DNA from 2 places in the Lysinibacillus sp. FW12 genome. Region 1 is predicted to be linked to the other one. Evidence: riboswitches for the same ligand, from Rfam matches in the RefSeq annotation. Region 1 holds a riboswitch; the other holds the start of a gene.
The links. Region 1 has a riboswitch for cobalamin ahead of SJW71_RS12920 (ABC transporter substrate-binding protein). Riboswitches for the same ligand answer to the same signal wherever they lie in the genome.

Region 1 (4,104 bases):
CCCAATATTCAGTGGATTTTGTTCTACGATAAAATTTATAAAAGGGCTCATGAGGACGTGCATACTCCTGATAAAGGCTTATAATTTGTAGCACAAAGCCTTCAATCTGTTCTACCCCTACCCTTTTTGCGAATAATGTGCCAGCCTGTGCCTTTGCCCCCATCGGTATAGCCCCTAAATAAACATCAAAGCTTTCGTTTTGATAAACGAGTCCTATATCATCAAAAGATGGGTTATAGCAGGCAGAGGCACAGCCATTCACGTTAACACGCACTCTCGAAGGGACCTGAATCCTCTCTAACGTATGATAGAGCTGTTCTGTAATATGCACTGCCTCCATTTTTTCACCATCACAAAAATCACATGCCTTCATGACGATACTAGGTCCTGCTGGTGCGATATGTAGACCCGCTTCCTGTAAGGCTTGAACAGCTTGTGCGGCAGCACTCGTCGGGACGGATACTAAAATACTATAAGAAGCCGAATACTTAATTGCCCCCTTTTCTCCAACAATCTCGGCTATTTTTTGAAATTGTGCTGGCGTGTAATGCTTATTAATAATGCCAGGACTGACAGCTAAGCGTGTAAATTCGCCTTGTTGGCTAAGTGTTTCGAAGGTTTGATCTGGTACGTTTTTTTGAAATGCATTCATGGATATCTCTCCTTATGAAAAAGGAGCTAGCAAAAACGCTAGCTCGGATTGTTGTTAGATTAAAAATTTTCAGGATAGAAGCCTTTTGCTAAAATTTCAATCGCCTCTGCTGCTCGAACTCCTTCAGATGCTCCTGATAGCGGAAGAATAACAAAGCGCTCATTTTTAACAGCTTCCATCTCCTTCAATGCGGGATCATTTTTTAAGAATTGAATCTTTTGTTCTGCTGTTGTTTCACCGTAATCAATGACAACCACCACCTCTGGGTTACGGTCTACTGCATCTTCTTTTGATACGGTTGTCCAGCCGGATTCCACATCACCAAAAATATTTTGACCACCAGCGATGGTCACTAGCTCATTCATAAAGTTTTGACCAGCTGTAAAGATATCCTTTTCACCGCTGTCAAACACTAACACACGTAAATTTTCATCATCTTTCGGTAATTTCGACTGTACGTTTTCTACGTCTTTCGTCATTTGCTCAATTAAGGCTTCTCCACGATCCTCCACCCGGAAAATCTTCGCGATATTGCGAATATCAGTGAAAATATCCTCTAATGTCGGCTTTGTCATATTGGAAGCTGTATGTAAATACGTATGAATCCCTAATGCCTCTAGCTCTTCCGGAGTTCCTACGCCCTTTTCACCAAAGCCACTTTTCCAGCCTGCATATAAGAAATCCGCCTCTGCATCAATTACTTGCTCCTTCGTTGGATATTGATCTGAAAGCACAGGGACCTTATCGTAAGCTTCTTGTAATGGCTCATAGATTGTATCATCTAAGTAAGCTGTTCCTACCATGGAATCCTCTAATCCTAATGCCAGCATGATTTCCGTTACATGCTGATTTAAACTAATCGCTTTTTTTGGTGCTTCCTTGTATGTTTGCGTTGTATCATTATTTTCGATCGTTACTTCTGTTGTTGCTGTCTCGGACGGCTCAACCTTTTCACCCTGTTCTGCAGACTCTTTGTTGTCCGTTGCATTACAAGCGCCTAAAACAGCTACTAAGGCAATGACCATGATGAGCCATAAACTATTCCATTTCTTCATGTCCTAATCTCCTTTGTTATGAATATAGTTTTGAGGGCATAAAAAAACCCTCTTGTCGCCAAGAGAGAAGCATAGTGAAAAAATGGTATGGTCACCTTTATCACTATCCCCATCCTCGTGGTTCTTAGTTAACTGTTCATATTGGCAGGTATCCTGGCTTAGGTTCATCATCTATACGCCTTCCCATAGCTACACTACAGTGGCACGTTGTATAGACTCCCCATTTACAGTTGCGGGACAGCATCGGAATTACACCGATTTCCCTTTTAAGCAAATGACAAATGCCATTTGCACCAATACATTTTATAATGGTTAATACTATTGATAGACTAGCAGAAGAAGATTAATCACGCAATGAGGAACATGGCGTGACATCCATAATCCCCATTATATTAGCACTATTTCGACATAAAGACGAACTATTTTACAAGAAATATTTCTACGAGAATTCTGTTACAATGGGAAGATAGCACTGGATAGAAACGAGGATTGGTTATGTACAAAACAATTGGTGTACTTGCCCATGTCGATGCAGGGAAAACAACATTTTCTGAGCAAGTACTTTTTCATACAAATAGTATTCAAGCCCGAGGCCGTGTCGATCACCAGGATACCTTTCTCGATAATCATGAATTAGAGCGCAAGCGTGGCATCACCATATTTGCCGAGCAAGGTCGCATGAACATCGGCGATGATACATACACGTTAATTGATACACCAGGGCATGTCGATTTCTCCCCTGAAATGGAGCGTTCCATTCGAGTCATGGATTACGCCATTATTATTATCAGTGCAGTGGAGGGCGTGCAAGGTCATACAGAAACAGTATGGCAGCTGTTACGTAAATATCATGTCCCAACCTTCTTTTTTATCAATAAAATCGATCGTGAAGGGGCCAACGTAGAGGCAGTCATGAAGCAGCTACGTAAAGATTGCTCACCAGATGTCTTGTTGATCGATGAACCGCTTCGAGCAGATTATCTTTCTAGTAGTATGATGGAATGGCTGGCAGAGCGAGATGAAGAATTACTCGATGCCTTTTTGAATGAATCGTTGGAACATGAACAATGTCTAGCACAGCTAAAGGACATGATTACAAGTGAATGTGCTTTCCCTTGCTTTACAGGCTCGGCCTTAAAGGATGAGGGCATTCAGGAATTTATTGCCCAGCTTCCTTTATTAACCGATACTCATTTTGAACAGGATGCACCGTTTCAGGGAGAGGTTTTTAAAATACGACACGACGGCCACCAGCGTTTAACCTTTATGAAGGCCATGCAGGGGTCCTTACATGTGCGGGATGAATTTACCTTTGGCGAGACAACAGAAAAAATCACAGAAATTCGCCTTTATAATGGCAATCGCTTTGAAACCGTTCAACATGTTGAAGCGGGTGAGATATTTGCTGTTAAAGGGTTAAGTCAGGCAACTATTGGAGACCGCATTGGCAGTACTACACAATCGCAGCCGTACGAGCTCGTCCCAACCTTACAGGCAAAGGTACAATATGAAGGCGACCAACATATTAAAGAAGTGCTACAAATTTTTCGTTTGTTAGAAGCGGAAGAGCCTTCATTGCGTGTTCTCTGGCAGGAAAAATTCCAGGAAATCCACGTGCATATAATGGGCGTTATTCAGCTAGAGGTACTTGTTGAGGTATTACAGAAGCGTTTTTCATTAGTCGTTTCTTTCGGAGAGCCACAAATTTTATACATGGAGACAATTGCGACAACGGTTACAGGCTATGGCCATTTTGAGCCACTCAAGCATTATGCGGAAGTGCATGTATTATTGGAGCCAAATCCACGTGGAACAGGCATAACTTTTAGCAATGCCTGTCATGCGGATGATTTATCAGTAGGTAACCAACGACTTGTTGAAAAGCACTTATTTGAACGGGAGCATCATGGACTACTGACAGGCTTCCCGCTAACCGATGTTCATTTTACGCTGTTGACAGGTCGCGGGCACAATGAACACACATCGGGCGGTGATTTCCGAGAAGCTACTTTCCGAGCGTTACGCCAAGGACTTGAGCAAGCGCAGAATGTCTTACTGGAGCCATACTATCGCTTTAAAATGAAAGCCTCTAATGACTTTATTGGCCGCATGATGACCGACATTCAACAAGCAGCGGGTACATTCGATGACCCAATCTTGACGGAAACAGATGTAGTGCTAACAGGACGTGCGCCCGTTGCCACTTTGATGAGCTATAGCACAACCTTTGCTGCCTATACAAATGGAAAGGGCGCACTAACACTACAGTTTGACGGCTATGATGTGTGCCATAACCCCGAGGAAGTCATTGCACAAATTGGCTACGATAAAAATGCCGACCCTGAATATAGTTCCTCTAGCATCTTTTGCGCGAAAGGCAAAGGCTACACCGTCCCT
Region 2 (4,104 bases), 1.7 Mb from region 1:
AGGGCGCAAAGGAAATTATGTCTATAGCTTTGCGCAAGGCTATTTGCTGTCCCATGCAGAGCCAGGTTTTTATTGTCCTGTGACATTAACAATGGCTACTGCCTATCTATTAGATCATTATGCTGATGACGAAGTTAAACAGCGTTTCTTACCACATGTTTGTGCAACAGGTGATACAGAGTTATATGAAGGAGCAACATTTTTAACTGAACGTCAAGGGGGCTCAGATGTAGGGGCGAATGTTGTGGAAGCGAGAAGGGAAGGCAATGAATTCCGCCTCTATGGTGAAAAATACTTCGCTTCCAATGCCGGTATGTGTGGGGTAGCAATGGTGTTGGCACGTCTAGAAGGTGCACAAGCAGGCTCTAAAGGATTAACCTTATTTGCTGTTCCTTGGCGTAAAGAAGACGGAACGGCAAATCATCTACGTATTCGACGACTAAAAGATAAGTTGGGTGTTCGGGCAGTTCCATCTGGTGAGGTTGAATTTGATGGTGCACTTGCTTATGTTGTAGGTGAACAAAGTAAGGGGATTTATTATATGCTGGAGGCACTGAATCTCTCAAGAATTTGCAATGCCGTAGCATCGATTGGGATTATGCGTCGAGGTTTCTTAGAGGCGAAGCATTATGTGACAAATCGATATGCATTTGGCAAGCCTTTAACACAATACCCAATGATTCAAGATACATTAGGGAAATTTGCAGCTAAGCTACATGTAGAAGTAGCGACCGTTTTTGATCTTATTCAATTATACGATAAAGTAACGAATGGGCATGGAACACAACAAGATGTTATTATGAATCGTTTATATATTGCCATTATGAAAAAGGAAACGGCAGAGCAAGCGGTTCATTATGCTAGTGAAGCAATTGAATTACATGGTGGCAATGGTTATATTGAGGACTTTGTGACACCGCGCTTACTGAGAGATGCTCAAGTGTTGACGGTATGGGAGGGCACGGCTAATATTCTGGCGTTAGAGCTTATTCGGTTAGTGGATAAGTATCAGGTACATGAGCTATTTGTCAGTGAGATGGAAGAACGGTTAGAAAAATTAAAAGATAGCGCTTTGGTGCAAATTGTGAGAGAGCAATTGGTGAAACTAGCTGGGATCTTACAAATTTTTAGTGCTTTAGATGATGCCACGAAAACATTTGAAGCAAAAGATGTTGCAAAGAAAATGGCGCTGTTATATGAAAGTGTCGTAGCAGTTGAATGGGCGCAAAAATTTGGTGGAAAGTATGAAAAGCTTGCGGACGTTTATTTAGAACAGGCATGGTCATTGCGACAAATTGGAGATCAGATGAAAACCGTACAATATTTTTCTGATATTGTATAGAAGCTAGAAGTCGTCTTGAATGGGGGCGACTTTTTTTCGTTTTCATGTATAATAAAATCAACTGAATAGTATAAAGGTTCTTTACTTAAGTAAAGTGAAAAGGGAAAACGGTGTAATTCCGATGCGGTCCCGCCACTGTAAATGTGAGTTTTTTCAAAAGATGCCACTGATGATATTCGGGAAGGCTTGAAAAGACGTAATAAGCATAAGCCAGGAGACCTGCCTTTATAGTATAGACATAACAGCCTACGAGGATAGGGTGGTGGATTTTGTATCAGTTCTTTGGTGCAATGTTAACCCTTCATCATTCGTAGATGAGGGGTCTTATTTGTGTAGGAGAATTTCTGCCCAAATAAAGCACAGATCAACGAAGGAGGATTCACATGAAGAAATTTTGGAAGATAGGATTATCAGCATTTTTAACACTAGGGTTGCTAGCTGCCTGTGGCCAAGAGGAGAAAAACGACAAGTCGTCTAATGAACCGCAAACACAGCAAGAGACATCACAGGTGGACGAAGCAACTTTCCCAATGACCATAACAGATGCCATTGGCAAGGTTATAACACTAGAAGCTCCTCCAGAGAAAATTGTTTCACTTATTCCAAGTAATACTGAAATATTATTTAGCCTTGGTTTAAAAGATGAAATAGTAGGGGTTACAGACAACGATGATTATCCACCAGAGGTAGCTGAAAAGGAAAAGGTTGGTGGTATGGAATACAATATTGAAAAAATTATTGCCCTCAACCCAGATATCGTTTTTTCACATGAATCTAGCATGTCTCTTTCAGAAGCAGCGATTGAACAGCTTGAGTCAGCGGGTGTAAAAGTATTTGTCGTCAATAATGCACAAGATTTTAATGAGACATACACGACGATTGAGCAGCTTGGTCGAGCTACAGGGAAATTGCTAGAGGCTGAAGAAGTTATTGCCAACATGAAGGCAAAGGTAGAAGAAGTGCTGGCCAAAGTAAAAGATGTTGAACCAAAGAAAGTGCTAGTAGAAGCATCTGATGAGCCAGATATCTATACAGCTGGGAATGGTACGTTTATGAACGCGATGCTTGAAATGATCCATGCAGAAAATGTAGCGGCAGATGCTGATGATTGGTATAAAATTGATGCAGAACAAATTATCGCTAAAAATCCAGATGTCATCGTGGTGACATATCACTATGTACCAGATATTTTAACTAAAATACCACAGCGTGCTGGCTTCGATACAATTAATGCTGTGAAAAATAAAGCAATTGTACAAGTAGATGAAAACACAACAAGTCGTCAAGGTCCTCGTTTAGGAGAAGGTCTTGAAGAATTAGCAAAAGCGATCTATCCAGAGGTATTTAAGTGAAAAAAATAGCAGTAGCCTATTTAGTAACAGGCACGCTTCTTCTTATTAGCATCTGGTGTGGCGTAGCAATAGGCTCAGTGCATATTCCATTTGAAGTATTGTGGAATCAGGCGGTTGATGAAACAGCCGCCAATATCTTTTGGAAAATCCGCTTGCCACGTGTATTGTTAGCGGGACTAGTAGGGGCTTCTCTAGCTATTGCAGGAGCTGCCTTTCAAGGTTTGCTAAAAAATCCATTAGCAGATCCATATACACTAGGTGTTTCATCTGGTGCTTCGGTTGGTGCTGTAATGACGATCTTTTTTAGCCTATCTATTCCTATTGTAGGTTTATATGCATTACCCATTTTTAGTATGATTGGCGCTATTATCACGATGGTAGTTGTGATGAGTTTTGCTAGAATGGTAGACCGTTCATTAAAAATGGAGACATTGATATTAACAGGTGTTATTTTTAGTTCATTTTTAGGTTCACTCATTTCTTTAATGATTGCTTTATCTGGTGAAGAGCTACGCCAAGTCGTTGGTTGGTTACTTGGATCTGTATCAATGCGTGGATGGCCATATGTCCAAATGATTATCCCGTTTGTTTTGATTGGCTCACTTATGCTATGGACACAAAGAAGAGAGCTAAATGTTTTATTATATGGTGAAGAGAGAGCGAAACATCTTGGGGTTAATGTAAAGCGGAGTAAGCATTTGATTTTAGCAGGTGGGTCCATGTTAACGGGAGCGGCTGTAGCGGTTTCTGGGACAATTGGTTTTGTAGGCTTAGTTGTGCCGCATATGACAAGAATGATTTGGGGTTCTGATCATCGCCATTTATTGCCATTATCATTTTTAAATGGCGCCACATTACTGATTATTTGCGATTTAGTAGCACGAACAATTATCTTGCCCAGAGAGCTACCAATTGGTGTGATTACAGCATTTATCGGAGCACCTGTTTTCTCCTATATATTTTATAAGCAACGAAGAAGCAAGGGGGTACGGGCATGATTGTGGTCGAACATCTATCAGGTGGCTATGAAGACGTAGCAATCGTCAAGGATATAAGCTTCACTGTTGAGAAGGGGAAAATTCTAGGTATTCTAGGACCGAATGGTAGTGGGAAATCCACATTATTAAAGGTAATGAGTGGTATACTACCAGCTATTGATGGAACAATTACTATAGATGGGAAAAATATCCTTTCCTATAATGCTCGTGCTTTGGCGAAAAAGATGGCTGTACTACCTCAGCTTCATGCAAATGCTTTTTCAAACAGTGTGAGAGAGGCCGTTTCACTTGGGCGCTACCCGCATCAAACAGGTTTTTTCTCGAGTTGGTCTGAACAGGACGAACAGGCTGTACAACATGCTATGCTACAAACAGGCGTGAAGCGTTATGAGCATACTGCCATGGAATTTTT

Region 2: linked by a shared signal. The riboswitch ahead of SJW71_RS21555 (ABC transporter substrate-binding protein) and the one ahead of SJW71_RS12920 (ABC transporter substrate-binding protein) in region 1 are both predicted to bind cobalamin.

The regions. Positions count from the first base shown of each region.
Region 1 is NZ_CP139094.1:2,511,038-2,515,141, forward strand. It holds gene SJW71_RS12915 (precorrin-3B methylase) at 1-652, opposite strand, end outside; gene SJW71_RS12920 (ABC transporter substrate-binding protein) at 712-1,707, opposite strand; cobalamin riboswitch at 1,834-2,020, opposite strand; gene SJW71_RS12925 (GTP-binding protein) at 2,203-4,104, shown strand, end outside.
Region 2 is NZ_CP139094.1:4,203,508-4,207,611, reverse strand. It holds gene SJW71_RS21560 (acyl-CoA dehydrogenase family protein) at 1-1,342, shown strand, start outside; cobalamin riboswitch at 1,400-1,583, shown strand; gene SJW71_RS21555 (ABC transporter substrate-binding protein) at 1,726-2,694, shown strand; gene SJW71_RS21550 (FecCD family ABC transporter permease) at 2,691-3,692, shown strand; gene SJW71_RS21545 (adenosylcobinamide amidohydrolase) at 3,689-4,104, shown strand, end outside.